DNA from 4 places in the Polaromonas sp. P4_F9 genome. Region 1 is predicted to be linked to each of the others. Evidence: predicted binding sites of a transcription regulator. Region 1 holds the regulator's gene; each other region holds the start of a gene.

What was found. Region 1 encodes FNR, which switches genes on or off when oxygen is low (the NO sensors DNR and NnrR bind a similar motif). Its sites were predicted from a motif close to TTGATNNNNATCAA; they were not measured.
Region 2: the regulator FNR is predicted to act here: its motif matches at 5,211-5,224, upstream of oxc (oxalyl-CoA decarboxylase).
Region 3: the regulator FNR is predicted to act here: its motif matches at 2,350-2,363, upstream of AC1DUB_RS15810 (universal stress protein).
Region 4: the regulator FNR is predicted to act here: its motif matches at 4,255-4,268, upstream of AC1DUB_RS17400 (type IV pili methyl-accepting chemotaxis transducer N-terminal domain-containing protein).

The regions. Positions count from the first base shown of each region.
Region 1 covers NZ_JBFUJT010000002.1:287,449-294,500, reverse strand. Annotated here, with positions in the region: gene hutC (histidine utilization repressor) at 1-209, shown strand, start outside; gene hutG (N-formylglutamate deformylase) at 302-1,159, shown strand; gene AC1DUB_RS03480 (universal stress protein) at 1,397-2,236, shown strand; gene AC1DUB_RS03475 (response regulator) at 2,438-2,827, shown strand; gene fnr (fumarate/nitrate reduction transcriptional regulator Fnr) at 2,853-3,677, shown strand; gene AC1DUB_RS03465 (DnaJ C-terminal domain-containing protein) at 3,691-4,605, shown strand; gene AC1DUB_RS03460 (chaperone modulator CbpM) at 4,602-4,952, shown strand; gene AC1DUB_RS03455 (hypothetical protein) at 5,037-5,510, shown strand; gene AC1DUB_RS03450 (DUF5676 family membrane protein) at 5,524-5,790, shown strand; gene AC1DUB_RS03445 (DUF2933 domain-containing protein) at 5,836-6,138, shown strand; gene AC1DUB_RS03440 (methyltransferase family protein) at 6,135-6,785, shown strand; gene AC1DUB_RS03435 (SHOCT domain-containing protein) at 6,844-7,052, shown strand, end outside.
Region 2 covers NZ_JBFUJT010000023.1:59,184-66,235, reverse strand. Annotated here, with positions in the region: gene AC1DUB_RS19375 (NAD(P)H-dependent oxidoreductase subunit E) at 1-5, opposite strand, end outside; gene frc (formyl-CoA transferase) at 90-1,337, opposite strand; gene AC1DUB_RS19365 (PAS domain-containing protein) at 1,431-1,889, opposite strand; gene frc (formyl-CoA transferase) at 1,988-3,259, opposite strand; gene oxc (oxalyl-CoA decarboxylase) at 3,294-5,024, opposite strand; gene AC1DUB_RS19350 (Crp/Fnr family transcriptional regulator) at 5,288-5,896, shown strand; gene AC1DUB_RS19345 (cytidylate kinase family protein) at 5,970-6,803, opposite strand; gene AC1DUB_RS19340 (tripartite tricarboxylate transporter permease) at 6,822-7,052, opposite strand, start outside.
Region 3 covers NZ_JBFUJT010000017.1:6,442-13,493, reverse strand. Annotated here, with positions in the region: gene AC1DUB_RS15825 (response regulator) at 1-197, opposite strand, end outside; gene AC1DUB_RS15820 (response regulator) at 373-1,017, opposite strand; gene AC1DUB_RS15815 (PAS domain-containing sensor histidine kinase) at 1,014-2,213, opposite strand; gene AC1DUB_RS15810 (universal stress protein) at 2,429-2,902, shown strand; gene AC1DUB_RS15805 (hypothetical protein) at 2,966-3,247, opposite strand; gene AC1DUB_RS15800 (FixH family protein) at 3,272-3,547, opposite strand; gene ccoG (cytochrome c oxidase accessory protein CcoG) at 3,558-4,988, opposite strand; gene ccoP (cytochrome-c oxidase, cbb3-type subunit III) at 5,035-5,952, opposite strand; gene AC1DUB_RS15785 (cbb3-type cytochrome oxidase subunit 3) at 5,968-6,105, opposite strand; gene ccoO (cytochrome-c oxidase, cbb3-type subunit II) at 6,118-6,759, opposite strand; gene ccoN (cytochrome-c oxidase, cbb3-type subunit I) at 6,773-7,052, opposite strand, start outside.
Region 4 covers NZ_JBFUJT010000019.1:49,659-56,710, reverse strand. Annotated here, with positions in the region: gene AC1DUB_RS17425 (nitrate reductase) at 1-73, opposite strand, end outside; gene nirD (nitrite reductase small subunit NirD) at 324-746, opposite strand; gene AC1DUB_RS17415 (type IV pili methyl-accepting chemotaxis transducer N-terminal domain-containing protein) at 758-1,543, opposite strand; gene nirB (nitrite reductase large subunit NirB) at 1,573-4,005, opposite strand; gene AC1DUB_RS17405 (hypothetical protein) at 4,010-4,210, opposite strand; gene AC1DUB_RS17400 (type IV pili methyl-accepting chemotaxis transducer N-terminal domain-containing protein) at 4,471-5,763, shown strand; gene AC1DUB_RS17395 (bifunctional protein-serine/threonine kinase/phosphatase) at 5,824-7,052, shown strand, end outside.

The sequences.
Region 1 (7,052 bases):
TGCTGGAAGAAGCGCCGCTCACCGAAGCCAGCTATTCAATTGAAGCCTGCCTGCCGACAGCACTGGAGGCCAGGCACCTCGACATCAAGCCAGGCGAAGCCTGCCTGGCGATGATGCGCCGCACCGTGAGCGGCGCCCACATTGCCAGCGTGGCACGGCTGGTGTACCCCGGTTCGCGCTACAGCTTTGCCGGAAAGTTCCAGGCATGAGGAAGCAGTGAAATGAGCGGGAAATGAGCGGGGAAGTGACCTTGTCAATATCAATGATCAATGGAGTCAGTGAGATGAATGGAGTGAATCAGATGAATGAAGTCAGCGGGGCAAGCGAGGCGAATCAGGTGGGGCAGGGGGATCAGAACCCGGCCTGTACCTTGCGGCACGGCACGGTTCCCCTGCTGGTGAGCATGCCGCATATCGGCACGGCCATTCCACCGGAGCTGCAGGCGGCCTACATGCCCGAGGCGCTGAAAGTGGAAGACACCGACTGGCACCTGCAGACGCTTTACAGCTTCCTGCCGGAAATCGGCGCCAGTGTGTTGACGCCGCACTATTCACGCTATGTGATTGACCTCAACCGCCCACCGGATGACGCCCCGATGTACCCCGGTGCGTCCAATACCGAACTCTGCCCCACCCGGTTTTTCTCGGGTGCGCCGCTCTACCAGCCCGGTCGCGAGCCCACTCCCGATGAGCGCGCAAGGCGGCGCGAGGCCTACTGGCAGCCCTACCATGCGGCCCTGGCCGCCGAGTTGGCGCGTCTCAAGGCCCTGCACGGCTATGCCTTGCTGTGGGATGCCCACAGCATCCGTTCGCAGATTCCCTGGCTGTTTGATGGCACGTTGCCCGACCTCAACATCGGGACGGCCGACGGCGCCAGCGCCCATGAAGCCATCACCGCATCGGTCGCGCAGGCCTGCGCTGCGCTTTCCGGCATCACGACAGCCGTCAACGGCCGCTTCAAGGGCGGCTACATCACGCGCCACTATGGCCAGCCGTCCAGCAATGTGCACGCTGTGCAGCTGGAGATGTGCCAGAGCCTGTACATGCAAGAAGTGCCGCCCTTCGCCTACGACGAGGCGCTGGCTTCCCGCATCCAGCCTCTGTTGAAAAATATGCTCTCCAGCGCGCTTTCTGCCTGCCGAAGCTGCCATGAAAAGTGAAGCGGATTTTGCCGGCGTGAGCCTGGTTACAGGTCGGCAGGCAGGGAGGTAAGCAGGCCCGGCCCGGAGCAACCGGGCTGATACCGTGACGCCGGGGCGCGGCGGTCTGCGGCGCTGCGCCCTCATCCTTGTGGGGTGCTGCCCCCACTTTCGGGAAGGGGATTGACGATTGTTAACAGGCGCCGGTGCGGGGCGCGTTACCGTGGGGGGACCGCAACTTCTCGATGGAGTGCTTCCATGAAATCCTCCCTGATGCAATTGCTGGTTCACTTTGACGCCTCGCGGCGCGCGGCGCCGCGCCTGGAGTTCGCACGCCAGCTCGCGCGGCGGCACGGTGCCGCGGTGGCCGCGCTCTATGCGGTCACACCGAGTTTCGCGATGCCGCCGTTTGCGCCCACGCTCGGCCCCGGTACCGCCGTCAGCTTGCGCGAGGTTGACGACGAGCGGCTGGCCAGGGCGCGCACCACCTTCGATCGCGCGCTGGCCTCGACCGGCGTACCGGTCTCTTGGGGCGAGCTGACCGACTATCCCGTGGCCGGTGCCTTCGCGCAGCAGGCGTTTTATGCCGACCTGCTGGTACTGGGCCAGCACGACCCTTCGGATATCGAGTCCTCGGACGTGCCATCCGATTTCGCGGAAACCGTGATGGCGATCAGTGGCAGGCCGGCCCTGATCCTGCCCTACGCCGTGGTGCCGCCGACCGTCGGCGAGGCGGTGGTGATCGCCTGGAAGCCGACGCGGGAGGCGGCGCATGCTGTCACCGCGGCCATGCCCCTGCTGCAGAGTGCGCAGCGTGTTCATGTGGTCAGCTGGTCGGCTGACGAGCCCGTCGTCGGTGGCGTTGCGCTGGACCTGGCTGGCTATCTGAAGCGCCATGGCGTTGAGGCGACCTGGCATCGCCAGGGCGACGAACCCGACGGGCTGGGCGAGCTGCTGCTGTCATGCGCCTTCGACCTCACAGCCGACCTGCTGGTGATGGGCTGCTACGGCCATAGCCGCGCGCGCGAGTGGCTGGTGGGAGGCACCTCGCGGGCAGTTTTGCAGTCCATGACCCTGCCGGTGCTGATGGCGCACTGACCGCCGGCCCGGTCCGCCGTCGGGTCACAGGGCGCCGGGGCCGACCCTCTGCCAGCCCCCAGACCCGGGCAAGCCTGCTTGCCGCTCGGACAATTCCTAGGCGGCCTCGGTGCAGTGGACATCGCCGTTCCGGATTTTTCCGACGGGGGAATTCAGCCACCACCGATGGTGCATCGGCCCAGGCACGAGCACACTGACTCAATGGCTGATGTCCCCTCCTCCGTCAAGGTTTTCCTGGCCGACGATTCGGCCCTGATCCGCGGTCGTGTCGCTACGATGCTCGGCGTCAGCGACATGACCATTGTTGGTGAGGCCGAGACGCCGCAGGCGTCGATCGACGGCATTCTGGCCACGGCGCCCGATGTGGTGGTGCTGGACGCCCAGCTGGACGGTGGTTCGGGCCTGCAGGTATTGCGCGCCGTGCGTCAGGCCGCACCCCAAATCGCTTTCGTCGTCTTCAGCAACAACGCGGGCCCTGCCTACCGCAAGCGCTACCTGCGCGAGGGTGCTGTCCGCTTCCTCGACAAAAGCACCGAATCCGATCAACTTGCCCAGGCTGTTGCGGGAGCATCGCAGCACCCTGCGCATTGACGACCGTCTCACCAAGGGGAAAATCATGTCAACCGCCACACTCACACGCACCCAGGAGCGCACACAGGAGCGTACGCAGGAAGCACCCGCCAGCGACCTGCGGGTCATTCCGATTCGACAGGCCATGGGGGACGCGCAGGTCGCGCCTTTGGGGATACCCTGCTCCAGCTGCCACCTGTGCGATCTGTGCCTGCCCTGCGGCATGACAGACGGCGGCGTGGAGTGCCTGGACAGCCTGACGTTCGGGCGTCGCAAGGTCAAGGCTGGCCAGACGCTCTTTGACGAGGGCGACCACTTTCAGTTCATTTATGCCGTGCGCAGCGGCACCTTCAAGTCCAGCCTGATGCTGGCCGATGGCCGCGAGCAGATCAGTGGCTTTCACATGGCCGGAGAGCTGATTGGCCTGGACGGCGTGGCCTACGGCAAGCACGCCAGCAGCGCTGTCGCCCTGGAGGATACCGAGGTCTGCGTCATTCCCTATGCACAACTGACCCGGCTGGCAAGCGGTAACGCCAGCATGCAGAACATGGTCAGCCGGCTGATGAGCCGCGAGATCATCCGGGAGCACAGCCTGATGCTGCTGCTGGGCAGCATGAACGCCGAGGAACGGCTGGCGGCGTTTCTGCTGAACCTGTCGCAGCGCCTGAAGGCCCGCGGCTACTCGGCCAGCGAATTTCACCTGCGGATGACGCGCGCCGAAATCGGCAGCTACCTGGGCATGAAGCTGGAAACCGTCAGCCGCACTTTCTCGGCCTTCCAGCAGCAGGGTTTGCTTGAAGTCGACAAGCGCCACATCCGCATCGTCAACCTGGTCGGCCTGACGCGGGTCTTCGAGATGCACGTGCACTGAAGGCGGCACCGGTATGAAATACAAGGACTATTACGCCGCGTTGGATGTGCCGCGGGACGCCGATGCCGAACAGATCAAGAAGGCCTACCGTAAATTGGCGCGCCAGCACCACCCGGATGTCTCCAAGGCGCCCGGCACCGAAGCCCGGTTCAAGGAGGTGGCAGAGGCGTACGCGACGCTGAAGGACCCCGAGAAGCGCGCTGCGTACGACGAGCTCGGTCGCCGCCCGGCCGGTGAAGAGTTCGCGCCGCCGCCGCAATGGAGCCATGAATACGCCTCGGACGGACAGTCGTTCGAGGACATCGACCTGGCCGACCTGCTGGCTGCGCTGGGCCGCGGGCACCGTGGCTCGCGGCGCGGGCCGGTGCCCCTGCATGGGCGCGACTACGAGACGGTTGTGCGCATTGGCCTGGAAGAGGCGCACCGGGGCACCCGGCTCAACCTGGATCTGGCGCACGAGGCGGGCGGCTCGCGTACCCTGGAGGTCACCATTCCGCCGGGCGTGAGTGAAGGCCAGAAGCTGCGCTTGCGCGGCAAGGGTGGCAAGGGCAGCCATGGTGGCGCCGACGGCGATATCTATTTGCACATCACGCTGGCACCGCATCCGGTGTTCCGCGCCGACCACCACGACTTGTACTTCGACCTGGCGCTTGCGCCGTGGGAGGCGGCGCTGGGCGCCGATGTGGAAGTGCCCACGCTGGACGAGCCGGTGATGCTCACGGTGCCTCCGGGCACGCGCTCGGGGCGCAAGCTGCGCCTGCGCGGGCGGGGCCTGGCCAACGGCCGCAGCGGGCGCGGCCACCTGTATGCCGTCATCCATGTTGACGTACCCGCCACCCTGACCGCGCGGGAGCGTGAGTTGTTCCAGGAGTTGGCCCGTAGCTCGCACTTCAACCCACGACGTCGTGGACAAGGAGAAGCAACATGAAAACACAGTCGCTTGAATACACCTGGCTGGACGCCCGCGAAACCGTGACGATCTCCGACTTGTCCCGGGCCTGCGGTCTGAGTGCGGCCGAACTGGACGAATTGGTGGAGTACGGCGCACTGCGGCCGCTGGAGCAGCACCGGGTGGAGCGTCTCTTCAGCGCCGAATACGTCATGCCGCTGCGTAGCGTCGGCAGGCTGCGTATGGACTTCGACCTGGACCTGTTCACCGTGGCGCTGCTCTTCGGTTACCTCAATCGCATCGAGGCACTGGAGCGCCAGGTGCGGTCGCTGCAGGCCCAGTTGCCCGGGCACGAACGGTACGCCGGCGAGGGCGTAGACACATGAAATTGGCGCCGGGCTGGCTTGCCGGCCTGTCGCTACCCCGGGGCGGTTGCCTGTTCACCTTGACTTTCACGATTGGAGTTAACCATGTCACACCTTCATCAAACCGTACTGGGTATCACCCTGGCTTCAGCAGGCGTCGGCGTTTGGGCGCAGACCGCTGCAGAACATGCGCAGCATCACCCGAACGTTGCCGCGGCCGGCCAGCCTCCGGCCGGGCAGGCAGGTCCTGCCCCCGGGCCGGCCAGTGCCGATCGCATGGCCGCCATGGACCGCCAGATGAAAGCCATGCGCGAGATGCGCGAAAAGATGGCCAACGCCAAGACGCCGGAAGAGCGCAACGCGCTGATGGCCGAGCACATGAAGACCATGCAGGAGGGCATGGCGACGATGAACATGATGGGCGGCCCGGGCATGGGCCCCATGGGCGGCATGCAGGGCGGCAAACCCATGGCGGGAACCATGAACGAGCGCCAGCAGATGATGGAAAAGCGCATGGACATGATGCAGTCCATGATGCAGATGATGATGGATCGACTGCCCCCACCGGCTACCAAATGAAGGCGCCCTCATCATGAACCCGACAACCCTGCCGCCCCTTCGCACAGGCATTGCGCTGGCCATCACCGTCGGGGTGTTCTATGCCCTGTGCGCACTGGTCTGGGCGCTGGCACCCGGCCCGTTCCTGGGGCTCATGAACAACCTGTTCCACGGCATGGACTTCAGCCCGCTGGTGCAACAGCGGCCCTTCGCCTGGGCCGGGTTCCTGGCGGTGCTTTTCGTGCTCAGCGCGTGGCCCTGCTTGCCGGGGCATTCTTCGCCTGGGTGCTCAACCGCCTGACGCGTTGATCGCCTTGCATTTCCGGAGAAGCAAATGAACCACGAAATGAACCACGAAATTGGCCACGACCCGGGCCACGACCAGCATGACGCTGAACCCAGGGGCTTCTGGCGTTCGCGCTACGCCCTCGGCCTGTTCGTGCTGGGTGCCATCGCCGCGTATTTCCTGCTGAGAGAACACCGTGCCCATGTGTTCGGCGCGCTGCCGTATTTGCTGTTGCTGGCCTGTCCCCTGATGCACCTCTTCATGCACCATGGGCATGGTCATCACCATGGCCATCACCGGCCCAGAGCCGGGCCACAAAGACCAAACCAGCCGGATCAACCGGACCAGCGAGGACCATCATGAGCCACGATCAACCGGCCTACGGGCTGTGGCTGCTGGTCATCCTCAACTCGGCCGTCTTCATCCTGTTTGCCTTCAGCTTCTTCAAGCCGGCCACGACGCGTGACTGGCGAAGCTTTGGGGCATTTTCGGCCTTCATCGTGGCCCTGTTTGTCGAGATGTACGGATTCCCGCTGACCCTCTACCTGTTGTCGGGCTGGCTCCAGACCCGGTATCCGGGTCTGGACATCCTGTCCCATGACACCGGTCACCTGTGGTCGACGCTGCTGGGCGCCAAAGGTGATCCGCACCTCGGACCGCTGCACATCGCCAGCTATGTCTTCCTCGGCGGCGGCTTCTGGCTGCTGTCGAGCGCATGGAATGTGCTGTACCACGCCCAGCGCCGCGGCGCGCTGGCGACCACCGGCCCCTACGCGCGCATCCGGCATCCGCAGTATGTTGCGTTTGCATTGATCATGCTGGGCTTCCTGTTCCAGTGGCCCACCTTGCTCACGCTGTTGATGTTCCCGATGCTGCTGGCCATGTACGGGCGTCTGGCGATCACTGAAGAAGCGGAAATGCGTGCGCAATTCGGCGACGCCTACGAGAGCTACGCCCGGCGAACGCCCCGGTTCTTCCCTCATTGGAGTCAGGCTTCAACCGCAGGCTGAGCCTGTGACAACCAAACGTTAAAGGTAAAAGTAAAAGGCAACGGTCAAAGGATTCTGTATGTTTTACGGTTACATGATGGGCATGCATACCCTGTGGTGGTTGTTCTGGATTGCCGTGGTGATCGCGCTGGTCTTCTGGGGTCGGGGTGGATCTCCCGTGCACCGTGAGCCTCCGCGTGAGACGCCTCACGAGGTGTTGCGCCGTCGCCTGGCGAGCGGCGAAATCAGCGCGGAAGAATATGAAAAACGCAAGGTGATTCTGGATCA
Region 2 (7,052 bases), on a different contig from region 1:
TTCATGGGGGCTCGCTTACATTTGCATTTTGTTTGGAATCGACTCGCGGGACGCCCGCGCCGCGGGCTCGCCGGTACTTTGCGCGTGGTTCAGATCACCCGTTCTGCGCGCAATTCCGCGATATACCCTGCGCCATAACCCAATTGCGCCAGAACCTCGTCGGTGTGCTCGCCCAGCAGGGGAGAGCGTGTCACCTCGGTGGGGCTGTCCGACATCTTGATCGGGTTGCCCACGGTCAGGTATTTGCCGCGCGTGGGATGGTCAACTTCGACGATGGTGCCGGTTTCGCGCAGGGCAGGCTCCTCGGCGATCTCCTTCATCGACAGAATCGGTCCGCAGGGGATGTCGTACTTGTTGAGAATCTCCATGGCCTCGAACTTGGTCTTGGTCATGGTCCATTGCTCGATGCGAGCAAAAATCGGCTTCAGGTGCAGCAGACGCGCCGCGGGCGTTTCGAATGCCTCGTCGGTGATCCAGCCTTCCTCGCCAATCACCTTGCACACGGCGGGCCACACGGCCGCCTGCGTGATGAAGTAAATGTAGGCGTTGGGGTCGGTTTCCCAGCCCTTGCACTTGAGGACGGAGCCGGGCTGGCCGCCGCCCGATGCGTTGCCCGCGCGCGGCACGGCGTCGTGGAACTTGCCGTCCGGGTATTGCGGGTATTCGTGCAAGGTGTGTGTTCGCTCCAGGCGCTGCTGGTCGCGCAGCTTGACGCGGCACAGGTTCAGCACCGCGTCCTGCATCGGCGCGAGCACCTTCTGGCCGCGGCCTGTCGTGTTGCGCTGGTACAGTGCCGCGACGATGCCCAGGGCCAGGTGCAGGCCGGTGCCGCTGTCGCCGATCTGCGCGCCCGTGACGATCGGCGGGCCGTCGTCGAAACCGGTGGTGGAGGCGGCTCCGCCCGCGCATTGCGCCACGTTTTCATAGACCTTGAGGTCTTCGTACCGGCCGGGGCCGAAGCCCTTGACCGACGCCACGATCATCCGCGGGTTGATCGACTGGATATGCTCCCAGGTGATGCCCATGCGGTCCAGCGCACCGGGGGCGAAGTTTTCAACCATCACGTCGCACTGCTTGATGAGCCTGTCCAGGACTTCCCGGCCCTTGGCACTCTTGGTATCCAGGGTAATCGAGCGCTTGTTGTGGTTCAGCATGGTGAAATACAGGCTGTCCACTCCGGGGATGTCACGCAGCTGCCCGCGCGTCGCGTCGCCTTCGCCGGCGCGCTCCACCTTGATCACGTCGGCACCGAACCAGGCCAGCAACTGGGTACAGGTGGGGCCCGACTGGACGTGGGTGAAATCAAGAATGCGAACGCCGTCTAACGCTTTGCTCATGAAAAATCCTGCTGGGAAGTTGAATCGGTTACTGGTACACGGTTTGAGCCATGGTGCCGGACGCCCAAGCGGCCGGTTATCCCCCTATGTTAATCACTGCGCCAGCGACGTGCCTTTGACACCTGTGCCGTGCTGGATTTCAAGTTCCGTGAGGCGTTTGCGCAGGTTGCGCTCCTCGGCGAAGCGGCTGGTTTCATCGCGGATGGCCGCAACAATGGCCGACACCTTGCCGTCCGCAGAGTGAAGCAGGGCAACGGTAAACGCAATGGAGATTGCGTGCCCATCCTTGTGCATGGCAGGTACCCGCAGCACGTCATTGCCATACCGGGTTTGCCCCGTTGCCATGGTTTTGTGGTAGCCATCCCAGTGACGCTGTTGCTGGCGCTGCGGAATGATCAGGTCCAGCGACTGGCCCAGGGCCTCGCTTTCGGTGAAGCCGAACATGCGCTCGGCGGCAGGGTTCCACAGCACGATGGTGCCACCGGCGTCGGAGGCCACGATCGCATCGCCTATTGCCTCCACGAGTTGTTTCATATCAATTCCGGATTGCATGGGCCTACTCCTTGTGCTGAAAAAAGGTCTCTGAAGTAAAGACGGCGCCTGGGTCGGGCGCCGTTCCACATTGAAGGGTCGCTGTTCAGATGCCCGTTTTAGACCGCCTTGTTGGCGTGCATTGTTGCGATCTGGTCCTTGCTGTAGCCCAGTTCAGCCAACACCTCGTCGGTGTGCTCGCCCAACAGGGGCGAGGCCGTGACTTCGGGTTTGAGGTCCGAGAACTTGATCGGGCTGCCGATCGTGTAGTAGCTGCCGCGCACCTTGTGCGGCACTTCGACGATGGAGCCGCTCTTGCGCAGCGACTCGTCGCGCAGCAGTTCTTTCATGGACAGCACCGGGGCGCAAGGGATGTCGAACTTGCGGAAGATGTCGACCGCTTCGAACTTGGTCTTGTCCTTGATGAAGTCTTCGATGGTGGCGAAGATGTCCATGATGTGCGGCTGGCGACCCTTGGGCGTGTTGTAGGCCGGATCGGTCTTCCACTCGGGTTTGCCCAGTGCGTCGCAGATCGGCTCCCAGGCGTGGCCCTGGACCGTGAAGTAGATGTAGGCGTTGGGGTCGGTTTCCCAGCCCTTGCACTTCAGGATCCAGCCCGGCTGGCCGCCGCCGCCGGCATTGCCGCCGCGCGGCGTCACCTTGTCGGCGAAAGCTTCCATCTCGTGCGGGTACTGCGGGTATTCCTCGAGGTAGCCCACCTTCTCCAGGCGCTGCTGGTCGCGCATCTTGACGCGGCACAGGTTCAGCACGGCGTCCTGCATGGCCACGGCCACCTTCTGGCCCTTGCCGGTCTGCTGGCGGCCGATGATGGCCGTCAGGATGCCGATGGCCAGGTGCATGCCGGTGTTGGTGTCACCCAGGGCAGCAGCGGAAATCGTGGGCTCGGAGTTCTCGCCCTTCCACCAGCCGGTGGTGGAGGCGGCGCCGCCGGCGCATTGGGCCACGTTCTCGTAGACCTTGAGGTCTTCGTAGTGGTGGCCTTCGCTGAAGCCCTTGACCGAGGCCAGGATCATCTTGGGGTTGAGCTTCTGGATGTACTCCCAGGTGAAGCCCATGCGGTCCAGCGCGCCGGGGCCAAAGTTTTCGACCATGACGTCGGATTCCTTGATCAGCCGCTCGAGCACCTCCTTGCCTTCGGGCTTCTTGGTGTCCAGCGTCAGACCGCGCTTGTTGCTGTTGAGCATGGTGAAGTACAGCGCGTCGGCATCGGGGATGTCGCGCAACTGGCTGCGCGTGACGTCGCCCGAACCGGGGCGCTCGACCTTGATGACGTCGGCGCCGAACCAGGCCAGCATCTGCGTGCAAGCCGGGCCGGCCTGCACATGGGTGAAGTCGATGATCTTGATGCCGTTAAGCGGTTTGTTTGACATTTTCCATATCTCCTTGTGAATTGCTCGGGGTAATTTACTTCTTTTTCGCAGCGCTTTGCGGGTTCAGGCTGGTGATGCGGCCACTCTCGGTGCCGGCGGTCTCATCGATGACGGCATTGATCAGGGTTGGCCTGCCGGACTTGATCGCTTCGTCCATGGCGCGGCGCAGTTCGGCCGGGGTGGTGGCGTTCACGCCGACACCACCGAAGGCTTCCATCAGCTTGTCGTAGCGCGCGTTCTTGACGAACACGGTGGGTGCCACGTCGGGGGTGCCGGACGAGTTGACGTCGGTGCCGCGGTACACGCCGTTGTTGTTCATGATGACCACGCACACCGGCAGGTTGTAACGGCAGATGGTCTCGACTTCCATGCCGCTGAAGCCGAAGGCGCTGTCGCCCTCGATGGCGACGACCGGCTTTTTGGTGACCACGGCTGCGGCCACGGCAAAGCCCATGCCGATGCCCATGATGCCCCAGGTGCCGACGTCCAGGCGCTTGCGCGGCTGGTACATGTCCACGATGCTGCGCGTGAAGTCCAGCGCGTTGGCGCCTTCGTTCACCATGATGGTCTCCGGGTTGGCCTTGAAGACGTCGCGGACCACAGCCAGGGCGCTGTGGAAATTCATTGGCGACGGGTTCTTGTTCAGGGTCTCGGCCATCTTGGCGATGTTCTTGCTCTTGCGCTCGGCGATGGCACCCAGCCAATCGGCCGGCGGCTTGGCCCAGCCTGAACCAATGCCGGCCAGCAGGGCCGAGACGCAGGAGCCGATGTCGCCGACGAGCGGGGCGTCGATGGCCACGTTGCTGTCGGCCTCGGTGGGGGAGATATCGATCTGGATGAATTTCTGGCGGCCCCAGTCCTTGTGGTCCTTGCCGCCCCAGGTCTTGCCCTTGCCGTGCGAGAGCAGCCAGTTTAGGCGCGCGCCGATCAGCAGCACCACGTCAGCTTCGGGCAGCACATAGGAACGCGCGGCCGCGGCGGACTGCTCATGCGTGTCAGGCAGGAGGCCCTTGGCCATGGACATCGGCAGGTAGGGGATGCCAGTCTTCTCGACCAAGGCACGGACCTCGGCATCGGCCTGGGCATAGGCTGCGCCCTTGCCCAGCAGGATGAGAGGGCGTTTGGCGCCCTTGAGCAGGTCCAGCGCACGCTGGACGGCGTCGGGCGCTGGAATCTGGCGCGGGGCCGGATCGACGACCTTGATCAGGGAGTCCTTGCCGGCTTGCGCGTCCATGGTCTGCGCGAACAGCTTGGCGGGCAGGTCCAGATAGACGCCGCCTGGCCGGCCAGAGACGGCGGAGCGGATAGCGCGCGCGATGCCCACGCCAATGTCTTCGGCGTTCAGCACGCGGAAAGCCGCCTTGCACAGGGGCTTGGCGATGGCCAGCTGATCCATCTCTTCATAGTCGCCCTGCTGCAGGTCGACGATTTCGCGCTCGCTGGAGCCGCTGATCAGGATCATCGGGAAGCAATTCGTCGTCGCGTTGGCCAGCGCGGTCAGGCCATTCAGGAAGCCGGGGGCGGAAACCGTCAGGCAGATGCCTGGCTTCTGCGTCAGAAAGCCGGCGATGGCGGCGGCATTGCCGGCGTTCTGCTCGTGACGAAATGAAATGACCCGCATGCCTTCGGCTTGCGCCATACGCGTCAGATCGGTGATGGGAATACCGGGCAGACCGAAGATTGTGTCGATCCCGTTGAGTTTCAGGGCATCGATTACAAGATGAAACCCGTCGGTCAGTTCTGGTGATTGAGTGTCGTTTGTCATGATGAAATGTCTCTTCGTTTGACTTCGATAAAGGTTGAGCTAGCGGCTGGCAATATCGGTTGGCGCCAGAAAAAAACCGTTGACTCAAGCCAACGCCTCCGTAGGTGGATTTCCCGCCTCGCTCGTCTGCCCAGGCGGGTCATTCACACCGTCGAGGTATCATAGGAATTGATCCAGTTTTCACCATTGACCACGGTCAACTTTCGCTGTATTTGAAGCGGGCGAAAGACTGAATCCTGCATCCCTCCTACCCTAACGTATTCATGTCATCCATACAAAACCATCCCGAGAGAAACGTCATTCGCGTCCAGCTGGCGCAGAACATCGTTCTGAAGGGAATGACCGCAGAACAAAGCGCAGAACTTGAATCACACCTGGTCATTGTTGACTGCCAGAAGGGGGAGACGCTCCTGAATCAGGGCGCGCACGAAATGGAGCAGTATTTCATCCTGGAGGGCATCCTGAAGCGGGTCGTGACCAATCAGGAGGCCAAGGAGATGATTCTTCGCTTTGCCGATGAGCGTGACATGGAAACCAGCTATGCAGCCTGGCGGCTGGGTACGCCGACGCCTTACAGCACCGTTTGCGTGACCAAAGTGCGGGTGGCCAAGCTGCCGCTGCCGGAATGGGTGGCATTCCTGGAGCGCCACCACGAGATCAAACAGTCCTTCGAGTATTACGTCATGCGCCTGATGAGCGAGATCATGGCTCACACCATCACGCTGCACCTGCTGGATGCACCGGGGCGTGTCCAGCGCTTCCGGCGCAAACATCCCGAGCTGTTTGACCGCATCCCGAAGAAGGAGCTGGCGTCCTACCTGAATCTGTCGGCGGAAACCCTTAGCCGGCTGAAGCAGCGCGGCAAGATATAAGCGCCTCCAGGAGGGCCCCGCGGGGCGGGCCGCGACTTCGACTGCAGGCGCCAGAGCGCCTATTTTCCAGTGTCTAGTATTTGGCCGATGTGAATCGCCGGGTCGTGGCCATCAGGCGCAACTGGTTGTCGACGCGCGCAGTGCCGGCCACCGTACTGGCCACCCTGGCGGCTTCCGCGCTTTCCTGCGCGTTCAGAACGATCCCGCTGAGGACCACCTGGCCTGCGTCCGATTCGATGCTGATGTTGATATCGCGGGTCGATTCATGGTCTTTCAGTGCCGCCCGGACGCGCGCGTTCAGTGCCAGGTTTGCCAGCATCGCCCTCGACTCCGGGGTTTCCTGGAATTCCGGCCGGCTGGCCAACTGCTGGATCTGGGCCACGCAGCTTTCCACGGATACGCGATCGGTGTTGAGTACCAGATCGTAGAGCAGCGGGTCACCCCAGGTCACGCCAAACTGTTCATGCATGCGTGAGGCGTGGGCGCCGTCGCTGCGCTGTACCTCCGCTTCGGCAAATGCCTCGTCGTCCGTGCCCAGGTGGTCCATCAGCCACTTCACGCGGTTTTTGAACGAGCGGGTTACCCGAACCCGCACCACATGCTGCACAGGGCGCAGCAGGCAGGTCGCGCCCCAGCCACGCAGCACGATATTGCCGTTGTCGGCCAGGTCGAAAACTTCCTGTGCGGTGTACACGGCAACCCGTTCCTTGTCCGTGGTCAGGCGCTCAACCAGGCCGGCCTTGCCTTCCCGCAACCGGCTGATCAGGCTGCCGGGCACGTGCATCCGGTCGGCCACATGTTCCTGTACCTCATGGCGCATCACGGCCAGATTGGCTGTCTGGGCCAGCTGCAGGGAGACGTCCTTGGCAAGGGAACCCATCTCCTGGGTCATGGCGATTACCGGCATTGTGTCTCTCCTCGGGGTTTAATCAACGGGCTGTTCTGCCGCGAACTCCGCATGTTTGGGAGGGCGAATTTTGGCCAGAATGCGGGATATCAGCGGCCAGAACAGCAGGATCAGAGCCAGCGTGCTGATGCCACCAACCAGCGGGTTGGACCACATGATGGACACCTCGCCCTGCGAAACCAGCATGGCCTGGCGGAAGGAGTCTTCGGCCTTGTCGCCCAGTACCAGTGCCAGGACCAGCGGTGCCAG
Region 3 (7,052 bases), on a different contig from region 1:
CCGCCATCGAGCTGCACATCCAGCACCACCACATCGGGCCACGCGGAAAGAATCCCGTCGATCGACGCCTGAGGCGTGCCAGCCTCGCCCACCACAGTGATGGCGCGTGCGCCCAGCAAGACGGCAACGCGCTGGCGGATCATGGCGGAGTCCTCGGCGAGGAAGACCTTGATGGCGGAAGTATGGCGCTGAAGCATGCCTCTACTGTGACCGCGGTGCGGTCGCAGGGCCATCGGCGCAGGTCGAAAGTGGGCCTCGGCGTGCCCCTAAATTTACCTCGGCCGGCGCCGCAGGGGGCCTAGGAATTTTCCGAGCGGGCTAAGAACCTGTTTACGATCTAAACGAGGCCGCGTTTAGATCGTAAACAGGTTCTTAGGGTTCGAACTGGTCGGTCAGGCCGTGCCGCATGGCGTAGCGGATCAGCTCGCTTTGATTGTGCAGACCCATCTTCTGCATCAGGTTGGACTTGTGCGTGCTGACCGTCTTGACCGACAGGTTGAGCCGGCCCGCGATGTCGGTGACCGATACACCGGCGACCAGCAGGCGGAACACTTCGAATTCGCGGTCCGACAGGGTCCCGTGCGCGGCGACCTCGCTGCCCGGCATCGCGCCCAGCGCCAGCTGCTCGGCCACCTCGGCACTGATGAAAGCACCGCCAGCGGCGATCTTGCGGATGGCCTGCTCCAGTTGCGCCGGCGCGCTCTCCTTGGTCAGGTAGCCACTGGCACCGGACTTGATGGCGCGCACGGCGTACTGCAGCTCCTGGTGCATGCTCAGCACCAGGATGCGCAGCTTGGGCTTCTCGGCGCGAACCAGCTTGATCAGCTCCATGCCGCTGCGTCCCGGCATGGACAGGTCCAGCATCAGTACATCGAACGACAGTTCACGCACCCGCTGCATGGCCTCGGCGCCATTGGCGGCCTCGCCGGCCACCTCCATGTCGTCGGCCGAGGAAATGATGCGCTTGAGACCTTCCCGCACGATGGCGTGGTCATCCACAATGACGATCCTGATCAATCCGCTGCCCCCGCTTCCTGAACCTGAACCGGAATCCGCACATCGATACGGGTCCCCTGCCCCGGCTGGCTATCGATGGTGACAGCCCCTTTGAGCAACTGCGCACGCTCGCGCAGGCCCAGGAGGCCCAGGGAATTGGGGCTGCGTGGCGCGGCCGGCGAGAAGCCCCGGCCGTTGTCGGCAACATGCAGGGTGACCGCCTCCGGCGTCCGCTCGATTTTCACCTCGACGCGCGAGGCTTCCGCATGCTTGGCCACATTGGCCAGCGACTCCTGCACGATACGGAAAACAGCGGTGGCGTAGGGCTCGTGCAGTTCCACCTCGTCATCCACCGAGAGCGTGCAGGCCACGCCGGAGCGCTGGCTGAAATTTTGAACCAGCCACTCGATGGCCGGCGCCAGGCCCAGGTCATCCAGCAGCAGCGGGCGCAGGTCCGAGGCGATGCGGCGGGTGGCTGCGACCGTGGTGTCGAGCATGGCCAGCATCTCGCCGAGCTTGGCGGCGGCCGCCTGCGCTCCCTCCGGCAACTGGTCGCGCACCCAGATCGCGTCCATCTTGAGGGCCGTCAGCGACTGGGCCAGTTCGTCATGCAGTTCCCGTGCGATACGGGTCTTCTCGCCTTCGCGAATGGTGTGGGCCGCGGCGGCGAAGGCGCTCAGTTCTTCCTGGGTGCGCATGCGCTCGCTGACATCGCGCAGGATCACGGTGAACAGCTTGCCGTCCACGGTATCCAGCTGGGAGATGGAGGCTTCCATCGGAAACTCTTCACCGCTGGCGCGCTGCCCGTAAAGCACGGTGCCGTCGCCCATGCGCCTCGAGGTGATGCCCGTGGTATTGAATTGGCGGACATGCCCGGCATGGCTGCCGCGGAAGCGCTCCGGCATCAGTTTTTCCAGGCGTGCTCCCATCGCCTGTGCGCTCGGCCAGCCGAAGATTTTCTCCGCCGCGCGGTTGTACAGCACGATGCGCTGTTCTTCGTCCACGGTGATGATGGCGTCCATGGCCGAGTCGAGCAGACCCGCCAGCCGGGCAGCGGTGGCGTCCATTGCACTGGCACCTGCGGGGCGCTGGACAGCTTCGCCGCCGGCACGGGCCAACTCGGGCGCGGCGGCCACCGACGGCGGGGACACGGTGGCGTCACCGACCCGCTCACGGCTGGTTGAGCTTGTTTTTCCCGGCGTTGTTTGGTTGAACACACGGTGATCTTACAACTCATGTCCGCCAAGCCTCCCGCCGCCGGGCTGTCGTCAGGAGGAGAAGTGGATGCTGAACGCATGTACAGTTCCCCCGCAGCCTCCCGGCGGCGATCCGGTCAACAAAGTATTTCCCTGTTTGATCGACATCAACCCGGCCCGACGGCAAGCGCTCCACACTGCAGGCATCAGGCCATCACCCGCAAAGGAGCCCCACCATGTACAAACGCATTCTCGTGCCCGTCGACGGCAGCGAAACCTCCAACAAGGCCCTGGTCACCGCCTTGCAGTTCGCCAGGGACTTCGGCGGCCGGGTGCGGCTGGTCCACGTGATGGAAGAGCTGACCTACCTCACGGCCTACGACCCCTACGGCTACTCCGGCGACCTCGTCACCGTCATGCGGGAGACCGGTGAAAAGATTCTGGATCAGGGCATGGCCATGGCCCAGTCTGCCGGCGTGGAAGCCGACTCCATGCTGTTCGACAAATCCGGCGAGAGGCTGGCGGAAACCGTGGCCGATGCGGCGAAGCGCTGGAACGCGGACCTGATCGTTGCAGGCACCCACGGCAGACGCGGTCTCGGCCGCGTGCTCATGGGCAGCGGCGCTGAACAGATTGTCCGCCTGGCACCCGTCCCCGTGCTGGTGGTCCGGCTGCCTGACAGCGACAGCGACAGCCACGCACAGGCCTGAGCCAGGCCCGTGTCAGCTGGCCCTCGGCCGCCGCAGGGCAATCCGGCGGCGTCTGCCGCATGGCTATTGCTGAGGGCAGCCGTCCGGGCGCTCGCCGGATGCCAGCGGGCAGCAGTTGACCTCGGCAGGCGGCATGCCCAGCAGTGTCGTCAGGGCACACGACGCCGTTCCGACGGCCCAGAAGACGAAGAAGCCCGCTGTGTAGACGCCGGTCCGTGGCCAACCGAGCGCCTGCCCGGCCCACCGCAACTCGAACGGATCCACCACCGCGAATACCACCAGTTCCAGAATGCAGGCCGACAGGAAAGCGGGCCAGGCGACCCGCATGAGTTTCTGACTCCACATGGCATGTCTCCTTGTAGTTTCGAACTATCGCGGTGCCGCGGCCGGCGGCGTGGCGGCATGATTGCGGCCCTGCAGGGCGGGCATCAAGGCCTTGTCCCTGGCGAGCGTCTGGTTGATCTCCATGCCGCGCCGGTAGTAGTCCTCCGCCACGACCGGATCAGGGCTGCGCACCGCGATCCACACCGTGGTCAGGCCGGCAACCACCACCGCGACGGGGCCGGTGATCACCAGCCAGACATGGCCGTGCTTCCACCAGGGGGGAGAAGGAGGAGGAGGAGTGGCTTGCGGCAGGTCGTTCATGGACTATCTCCTAACGGGGCACGAGGAACACGGACTTCTCGCTCACATGGGCATCACCCGCGATGTCGCCGATGCTGAACTGGATGGGATGCGAGCCGGGGCTGGCGGAGCCGTAGGGAATCTGCAGCCTGACGGCAACCCAACGGGATTCTGCCGGGCCGACCACCACCTCGGCGTCGGAGGCCAAAGTCAGCCCATCCAGCCCGCCGGCGGCGATGCGGTAGTGCTGCGGCTGCTCGGTGGCGTTCATGATCTGCAGCCGGTAAACGTTCTCCAGCTTGCCGCCGGCCACGATGCGCGACAGCGCGGCACGGTCGCGCACCACGTCGACCTTGAGCGGCATGCGGACGACAAGGCTCCACAGCAGGCCCAGGCACAAGGCCAGCAGGATGGCGCCGTAGACCAGCACCCGCGGACGCAGGACCTGCCGCCATATCTGCAGCCGGCTCCAGTGTTGGGCCAGCGCGTTCTGGGTCGTGAAGCGAATCAGGCCGCGCGCATAGTTCATCTTGTCCATCACGCCATCGCAGGCGTCGATGCAGGCGGCACAGCCGATGCACTCGTACTGCAGGCCCTTGCGGATGTCAATGCCGGTCGGGCAGACCTGCACGCACAGGGTGCAGTCCACGCAGGCGCCCAGCGATAGCGCGGCCGGGTCGGCCGTGCGCGAACGCGCCCCGCGCGGTTCACCACGGCTGCCGTCATAGCTCACGATCAGGGTGTCGCGGTCAAACATGGCCCCCTGGAAGCGCGCATACGGGCACATGTATTTGCACACCTGCTCGCGCAGGAAGCCGGCATTGCCATAGGTGGCCAGGCCGTAGAAGCACACCCAGAACACTTCCCAGGCGCTCATGCGCGTTTGCAGGAACTGCATCCCGAGCTCGCGGATCGGCGCGAAATACCCGACGAAGGTGAAGCCGGTCCACATCGCCAGCCCCAGCCACAGGATGTGCTTGAACCACTTCTTGACCAGTTTTTCCAGCGACATGGGCGAGCCGTCCAGCCGCATCCGCAGGGTGCGGTCGCCCTCGACCTTGCGCTCTATCCACAGAAAGATCTCGGTGTACACGGTCTGCGGGCAGGCAAAACCGCACCACAGGCGCCCGGCGACGGCCGTGAAGAGAAACAGCGTGAGCGCGCTGACCACCAGCAGCCCGGTGAGATAAATGAAGTCCTGCGGGTACAGCACATAGCCAAAGATGTAGAAGCGCCGCGCGCCCAGGTCAAACAGCACCGCCTGCCGCTGACCCCACTCCAGCCAGGGCAGGCCGTAGAACACCAGCTGGGTCAGGATGACGCAAGCCAGGCGCCAGCGCGCGAACAAGCCTGTGACCGAGCGCGGATAGACCTTCTTCTGCGCCTCGTACAGCGACTCCGTCAGCCCATGCGCCACTTCCGGCACGATGGGTATCACTTTGCGACGTGTGGAAGATTGCAAGCGAAACTTTCTCTTCAGGGGCTCTTCAGGGACTCTTCAGGTTCTCTCAGGGTTTGGCCGGAAGGGGCTTGTTGGACATGCCCCAGATGTAGGCCGTCAGCACATGAAGCTGTGCTTCGGTCAGCTTGCCGATCTGCGCCGGCATCTCGCTGGTCTTGCCCCTGTTGATCATGTTGATGATGGCCTGCTCACCCCAGCCGTGCAGCCAGATGTCATCGGTGAGGTTGGGCGCGCCCAGCGCCGGGTTGCCCTTGCCATCCATGCCATGGCAGGCCGCGCAGGCGCCGAATTTGCTTTTGCCCAGGGCCCCGCGCACGGAGTCGTGTGGACTGCCGGACAGGCTCAACACATAGTTGGCGAGATTCTTCACGTCGTCGGGCGTGCCCACCGCCGCCGCCATCGGCGGCATCTTCCCCTGCCGGCCGCGCGTCAGCGTTTCCGTGATTTTGTCGGGCGTGCCGCCATGCAGCCAGTCGCCGTCGGTCAGGTTGGGAAAGCCCTTGCTGCCACGCGCGTCGGAGCCGTGGCACTGGGCACAGTTGTTCATGAACAGGCGCTCGCCAATCGCCATGGCATTGGCGTCGCCGGCCAGCTCCTCAGCGGGCTTCGCGGTGAACTGCGAATACAGCGGCGCGAGCTCCTGGTTGGCGCGCGCTACCTCGACCGTGTACTCGGCCTGGGTGCTCCAGCCGAGTCGACCCTGGTAGGCGCCCAGGCCGGGATAGGCCACCAGGTACCCCAGGGAAAACACAATGGTCAGCACGAACAGCCACATCCACCAGCGCGGCATGGGGTTGTTCATTTCCCGTAAGTCCCCGTCCCACACATGGCCGGTGGTGTTGTCGGCGCTGGAGACAATCCGCTTGCGCGCGGTCACCCACAGCAGGACCAGGCAGGCCACGATGCCCAGCAGGGTCAGCGCGGCCACATACAGCGACCAGAAATTGCCGGTGAAATCACTCATCAAAAACTCCCGGAATCAGTCTTGCTCAAACGGCAGGCGCGCCGCTTCGTCGAAACGCGCACGGTTGCCTCGGGAATATGCCCACCAGACAATGCCCAGGAAGGTGACGAGCGAGGCCAGGGTGGCCACGATGCGCAGGCTGTTGACATCCATCTGTATTTCTCCTTATTTCAGGGCCAGGCCCAGCACCTGCAGATAGGCGACCAGGGCATCCATTTCGGTCTTGTCCTTGACGTCCTGCGCCGCCTGGGCGATCTGCGTGTCGGCATAGGGAACACCGACGCTGCGCAGGGCCCGCATCCGCGGCGCCATGTCCGCGGCGTCCACCAGGTTCCGATCCAGCCAGGGGTAGGCAGGCATGTTGGACTCCGGCACCAGGTCGCGCGGGTTGTTCAGGTGAATGCGATGCCATTCGTCGCTGTACTTGCCGCCCACGCGGTGCAGGTCCGGCCCGGTGCGCTTGCTGCCCCACTGGAAGGGATGGTCATAGACGAACTCGCCGGCCACCGAATAGTGGCCATAGCGCAGGGTCTCGGCGCGGAACGGCCGGATCATCTGGGAGTGGCAGTTGTAGCAGCCCTCGCGCAGGTAGACGTCGCGCCCTGCCAGCTGCAGCGCCGTGTAGGGTTTGACACCCGTCACCGGCGCGGTGGTGGATGTCTGGAAGAACAGCGGGACGATCTCCACCAGCCCGCCGACGGCGATGACCAGCAGGATCAGGACGATCATCAGGAAATTGTTGGTCTCGACCTTTTCGTGCGAGAAGCCGGCAGAGGCGGAAGCGGAAGAAGAGTGGTTGTCGCTCATGTTGTGGGCTCCATCAGGCGGCTTGAGGCAGGGGGACGGCGGTGCGGTGCGGTCGTCCCTGCGCCACGGTCATCCAGGTATTCCATGCCATCACCAGCATGCCGCCCAGGTAAAGCAGTCCGCCCATGAAGCGGATGACGTAGAAGGGATACGTGGCCTTCACCGACTCGACAAAGGTGTAGGTCAGGCTGCCGTCGGCATTGAGCGCGCGCCACATCAGGCCCTGCATCACGCCGGCGATCCACATGGCGGCGATGTACAGCACGATGCCGATGGTGGAGACCCAGAAATGC
Region 4 (7,052 bases), on a different contig from region 1:
GATCGCCTTGTGATTCGATGATCACACCGCAGCCGACACCACAATAGGGACAGGTAGATCGGGTATCAGCCATGTTCAGCAGAGCTCCGGCTGCGGTGTTTCATGTTGTCGCCAAGCGATCCGCGCGCCAGCGCGAGATCGCAGCCGACACCACAACAGGGACAGGTAGATCGGGTATCAGCCATGGTCAGCGGAGCTCCGGCTGTATGTGGGCGTTAACACAAAGCGATCAGCTGCCCCGGCGGCTGGATGGCAGCAGGGGCGGTGGGAGCGCGTTTCTTGCACGGCGGTGTTTGTCATTGAATTTGCGGGGTCCCCTGGGCTCACGCCGTGTGCGGTGTCTGCACGTTGAAGCTTTCGTCGCCGATGGCGCCCGACGATGCACCCGGGCCGGCGCGTGGCGGTTTCACATCGACCGCCAGCGTCGCCAGCTCGACCGCATCCAGGAACACGTCGCCAGCTTCCACCTTGCACGCAAACTTCGTGGTGCAGCCTACGTCTGGCGCCTTGGCGCAGCCGTCATCCAGGCCAATCGTCCAGTTGTGAAGCGGACAGGCCACGCTGGTGCCGAAGACAATCCCCTGCGACAGGGGGCCGCCTTTGTGCGGGCAACGGTCGAGCAGTGCAAACACCTGGTCTTCGGAATTGCGAAACACGGCGACATCGATGCCTTTTGCGCGCGCCACCCGGCGCGAGCCGAGCACGGGGATCTCATTGACCAGGCAGATTTTTTTCCATTCACTCATGGTGTGGCTCTTTATGCGTTGATATTGGTGTACAGACCGGTGATGCGGTCCATGACGCTCAGCAGGTTTTCACTGGACACGAACACATCGGACATCATTTTTGGCGTGGATCGCACGCCGTCCAGCCGCTGCAGGCCCTGGTCGAAGAAGATCCACTGCGCATCGGCGAGGGCCAGCTCTTCCTTGATCTTCGAGGTCGCCTCGGGCGCTTTGCGCAGCACTTCCAGCGCGGCCAGGAATTCAGCGCGCGACTTTCCGATTTCAGCAATGCTGCCCTGCGGGTCCACATGCAGCGAATTGACCAGGTAGAACTTGGCCATGCGCTGCGACAGCATGCGCTGGCGGCCCGCGATGTTGACGAGCTTGCCCAGCGTGGCCTTGCCAGCCGCCTGCTCGTACTGCATCGTGCCCTGGTGGGCCAGCGCCAGGATATTCGTATCCAGCTGGATCAGATGGGGCACGTGTTCCTTGCCGGGCACGGTGCCGACCAGCACGGACTTGAATTCGCTCCAGGCGCCTTCGAGCTTGGCGTAGGTGTTGCGAATGTCCGGGCTGGGCGCATAGGCCTTCAGCTCGACCAGCTGGCGGTCGAACGTGGCCATCGAGCGGTCCAGTACCTGCTGGGCACTGCCGGTTTCCACTTTCTGGATGAGGGCCAGGTAAGCCTTGCTCATGCGCTGCGACAGCATGCGCTGGCGCCCCGCCTTGTTGATCGCATCGTGCATATCGGCCACCTGCGAGTGAACTGTCACGCCGACCAGGGCCGCAGACGCAATGAAAATTCTTCGCTTGATCATCAGTATTCCTTGTTGTTATGTCTGCGCGCTCAGGCCGGCAGCTTCTCGAACTGGCGGGTGTCCACCGATGCCTTGTCGGCTTCGAACCACGGATCGGGCTCGCCGTCCAGTGCAAACTGCAGCTGCTCCCACAGCGCCTTGCGGCCGGCGTGGTCCTCCAGAATGCGTTTCTTGACGTAGTCGAGGCCGACGCGGTTGACATAATGCACGGTGCGCTCGAGGTACCAGCCCTCCTGGCGGTACAACTCGCAGAAGGCGCCGGTGTATTCCAGCACTTCCGCTGCGGTCTTGAGCTTGGTGAAGAAGTGGGCGACCTCGGTCTTGATGCCGCCGTTGCCGGCAATGTACATCTCCCAGCCCGAATCCACGCCGATGATGCCCACGTCCTTGATGCCGGATTCGGCGCAATTGCGCGGGCAGCCGCTCACCGCGAACTTGACCTTGTGCGGCGCGTACATGCGCCACATCGCGCGCTCCAGGTCCTTGCCCATTTGCGTGCTGTCCTGCGTACCCATGCGGCACCATTCGCTGCCCACGCAGGTCTTCACCGTGCGCAGCGCCTTGGCGTAGGCGTGGCCGGAAGGCATGCCGATGTCTTTCCAGACGTTCTGCAGGTCTTCCTTCTTCACGCCGAGCAGGTCGATACGCTGGCCGCCCGTGACCTTGACCGTCGGGATCTTGTACTTGTCCACCGCGTCGGCGATGCGGCGCAATTCGTCGGCGGTTGTTTCGCCGCCCCACATGCGCGGAATGACGGAATACGTGCCGTCTTTCTGGATGTTGGCATGGCTGCGCTCGTTGATGTAGCGGCTTTGCGGGTCGTCCTTGGCTTCCTTGGGCCACGTGCTGATGAGGTAGTAGTTGACGGCCGGGCGGCAGCTTGCGCAGCCGTTGGGCGTCTTCCATTCCAGGAACTTGTGCACGCTGGCAATGGTGAGCAGCTTGTTGGCGCGGATGGCGTCGCGCACGGCCTGGTGGCCATGGTCGGTACAGGCGCACATGGCCTTGAGCTTGGGCGTGGCTGAATAGTCGCCGCCGGCGGTGAACATCAGGATCTGTTCGACCAAACCGGTGCAGGAGCCGCAGGAGGCGCTGGCCTTGGTGTGCTTGCGCACTTCATCCAGCGTGAACAGGCCTTTTTCCTTGATCGCCTTGCAGATCGTGCCCTTGTTCACGCCATTGCAGCCGCAGACCTCCGCCTCGTCGGGCATGGCGGCGGCCTTGTTGTGGCCTTCGTGGCCGGCGTCGCCTATGTTGGATTCGCCAAATACCAGCTTGTCCCGAATGTCGCCAATACTGCGCCCGTCGCGCAACAGCTTGAAGTAGTAGCTGCCGTCGACGGTGTCGCCGTAGAGGCAGGCGCCAATCAGCTTGTCGTTCTTGATCACGAGTTTTTTGTAGACGCCGCCGAAGGGGTCGCTCATCACGATCTCCTCGGTGCCTTCGCCGCCCATGAACTCGCCGGCCGAGAACAGGTCGATGCCTGTGACCTTGAGCTTGGTGGAGGTAAGCGAGCCCGTGTAACGGCCAATGCCGAACTGCGCCAGGTGATTGGCGGCCACCTTGGCCTGCTCGAACAGCGGCGCCACCAGGCCGTAGGCGATGCCGCGGTGCGCAGCGCACTCGCCCACCGAGTAAATGCGGGCATCGGTCACGGTCTGCATGGTGTCATTGACGACGATGCCGCGATTGCAGTGCAGGCGCATCTTTTCGGCCAGTTCGGTGTTGGGGCGGATGCCCACGGCCATCACCACGAGGTCGGTGTCGAGCTCGGTGCCGTCCTTGAACTTGATGGACTTGACACGGCCATCGGCACCGCCGGTCAGTTCCTGGGTTTGCGCGCCAATCATGAATTTGAGGCCGCGGTCTTCCAGCGACTTTTGCAGCAGCTTGCCCGCCACATCGTCGAGCTGGCGCTCCATGAGCCAGGGCATGACGTGAACCACGGTGACCTCCATGCCGCGCAGCATGAGGCCATTGGCCGCTTCCAGGCCCAGCAGGCCGCCGCCAATCACTACGGCTTTCTTGTATTTCTCGGAGGCCTCGATCATCGCGTTGGTGTCGGCGATGTCGCGGTAGGCGATCACGCCCTGGAGGTCTTTGCCGGGCACCGGCAGGATGAAGGGGTTGGAGCCGGTGCACATCAGCAGCCGGTCGTATTTCTCTTCGGTGCCGTCGTCGGCGCGCACGACACGGCGGACGCGGTCGACTTCAACAACCTTCTTGCCGGCGTGCAGCGTGATGTGGTTGTCCTTGTACCAGTCCCAGCTGTTCAGCACGATCTCGTCGAGCGTCTGCTCGCCGGCCAGCACCGGGCTGAGCAGGATGCGGTTGTAGTTGGGGTGCGGCTCGGCACCGAAGACGGTGATGTCGTACAGCTCGGGTGCGACCTTGAGCAATTCCTCGATGGTGCGAACCCCCGCCATGCCGTTGCCGACCATTACCAGTTTCGATTTTTTCATGGGGTCACTCCAGTGGATTCAATGTTGTAAGTGCAAGCGTCATGCCAAACCTGCCGCGACTGAGCGCCGGCAACGCAGGGCCGACCAGTCGCAAGGCCGCGGTCTCGCAGCTGCCCACGCGGGCAGGCGTTCCGGCCGTCAGCCAGGCAGCCGAGCCTATGGCCTTGCAGCCCGGTGGACTATGGAAAAATGAGGTAGGAACCATGATGCTCTCTCCTGTCAAAACAGGGAACCGGCGGTAAAACCGGTATGAGGCACATCAATACGCACGTCGTTATGCGCAGAACCCGCAGTGCTTTCGCTAAGGTTGGGCGCTCCGTTACGCCCGCGATTGTTAGTGCAAAATCTGTGCCAGATTCCCGGCCCGAAAGCTGCATGGCATCGGCGGGGGCGGTTTCAGGGCGCGCGGCGGGGTGTCGCACAGGCCGGTTTTCTCTCATACTCCCTCTTAACCCATTGATTTTTATGACTTCCGCACTGGTACATCTGAACGGCCCGCCGGGCGCGCATCCGCTGGCGTCCGACCTCGAGGCGACCGGAATCCAGGTTCTCGGCTGCATCGAGGAGCGCAGCAAACTGGTGCAGGAGGTGCTGCGGCACGCACCAGACCTGGTGATTTGCCATGACTCGATGCCGGATGAGGCGCTGTTCAGGGCCCTGCAGGTCATTTCGGAGACCTCGCCGCGTACCGTCATCGTGTTCACCAGCGATGGCGACGCCGAAAAGATCACGCGGGCCCTGGCCGCGGGCGTTCATGCCTATGTCATCAATGGCTATGGCCAGCAGCGCCTGCGCTCGCTCATTCATCTGGCGCAGGCCCGCTTCAGCCGCGAGCAGGCCTTGCGGGCGGAGATGTTTGAGGTGTCACGCCGCCTAGAAGAGCGCAAGATGGTGGACCGTGCCAAGGGCATCCTGATGCGCGCGCGCCAGGTGTCGGACGACGACGCGTTCCAGATGCTGCGCACCGCCTCCATGCACACCAACCAGCGCCTGGGCCAGGTGTCGCAGCAGATCATCCATTCGGCGCGTTTCGCGGAAGATGTCAACCGTTCCGGACAGTTGCGCATGCTGTCGCAGCGGCTGGTGAAGCTGGCCCTGCAGCAATTGGCGGGGGTGCAGGTCGCGCAGGCCAAAGAGCACCTGAAGGAGTCCGTCCTGCGCATTGACGCGAACATTGCGGCCCTCGGCAAAAGTCTGTCCCAGCCCACCTTCGGGGACTTGTTGGGGCAGGTCGTGCAGACGTGGGGCCAGCTCAAGCAGGCATTGCAGGACGAACCGCAGGCTCGCCATATGGGCCCGCTCGACGAACTCGCCGAGCAGCTGCTACAGGAAGCCGAGCGGCTGACCAGCAGCCTGGAAAATGCGGGTGCCATGCCCCCGCTGCAGGTCCTCAACCTGGCAGGCCGCCAGCGCATGCTAAGCCAGCGTTTCGCAAAATATGCCTTGCTCGAGGCGATGGGGGGCAGGGCCGCCACGTCGCGCTACATCGAGGGCATGGCCGAGTCCCGGGCGGCCTTCGAGCAGGCGCTGAAATACCTGAATGAAATCCCCCTCACCAGCGGGGACATTCGCACCTCGCTGGACGCTGCCGCCGCGTGCTGGGAGCACATGCTGGCCGGCGCCGCACCCGTCGGGCAGGGTGCCCCGGAACTGCTGGCGCGCCTGGAGCGCCTGGCGGTGGCCAGCGAGGAATTGCTGGATGTCTTCGAGAGACTGTCGGTGCATTACGAGCGCAGCATGCAGATGCTGGTGGGGTAACGGGCATGTTTTATATTGCAGTGCACCAAATTCGGGCATGGGACTTGCTTATGTTGGTGCATGGCATTTGACCTGGACATTGGCTTCGCAACGCTTGCGGGCCGCAAAGACAGCAACGAGGATTTCTGCGCAGCCATGCTGCCGGAGCCCGGCCGGGAGGGAATGGGTTCCATTGTGGCGATTGCCGACGGCGTGAGCACCGGCGGCATGGGCAAAGAGGCGGCACAAACCACCGTCACCAGCCTGGTACGCGATTACTACGGCACCCCCGAAACCTGGGACACCACGGTGGCGCTGGACCGGATCATTGGCGCGCAAAACGCCTGGCTGGCGGGCCTGAACCGGCGCAGGCATCCGGCGATCGGCCTGACCACCCTGACGGCCGTGGTGTTGCGGGGTCAGTCGTATTCGCTGGCCCATGTCGGCGACACCCGCGCTTACCTGCTGCGTGCCGGCCACCTGGTGCAGCTCACCAGCGACCACGTGGTCGACCACCCGGATTTCCGGCATCAGCTGCTGCGCTGCGTGGGCGCGGAAGACCGCCTGGTGGTGGACTACTCCCAGGGTGACCTGCAGGTGGGCGATATTTTCGTGCTGCTGTCTGATGGGGTGCACAACGTACTGTCGGGCAAGCGGCTCGATGCCCTGGTTCTGCCCGCCAGCATTCCCGGGCGTGCCGGAGACACCGGGGTTGATGCGAAAACCCTCAGCCAGCAGCTGGTTGATGCCGCGATGGCCGCAGGCACGACGGATAACGTCACTGCCCTGGTGGTGCGCGTGCTGGGCTTGCTCGATGCGAATCTGCAGGATGAAAACCGCCAGGCGCTGGCCTTGCCGGTGCCGCGGCGGCTCAAGGTAGGCAGTGTGCTGGATGGCCTGTCCGTGACGGCCCTCGTTGCAGACAATGGCGTCAACCTGCTCTACCAGGTACGGGATGTCGCGAGCCAGAAACTCTATGCCATCAAGACGCTGCACCCTGCACGTGCGCAGGATCCCGAGGAGCGCGCCATGCTGGCCCACGAAGCCTGGTTGGCCAAGCGCATGCAGTCGTCCCGCGCGGCCGACCATCTTGTCAATCTGCATGACCATCCGCCGGGCGTCGAGGCAGCCAGTGCCTTTTATCTGCTCTACGACTGGCATGCCGGTGAAACGCTTCAGCAGCAACTCGACCGCAAGCATGCCTTCAGCCTGCCGCAGGTCCTGACGGTGGCCACCCAGGCTGCGAAAGCCCTCGGTCGCCTGCACCGCCAGAGTGTGATCCACCGCGACATCAAGCCCGCCAACCTGCA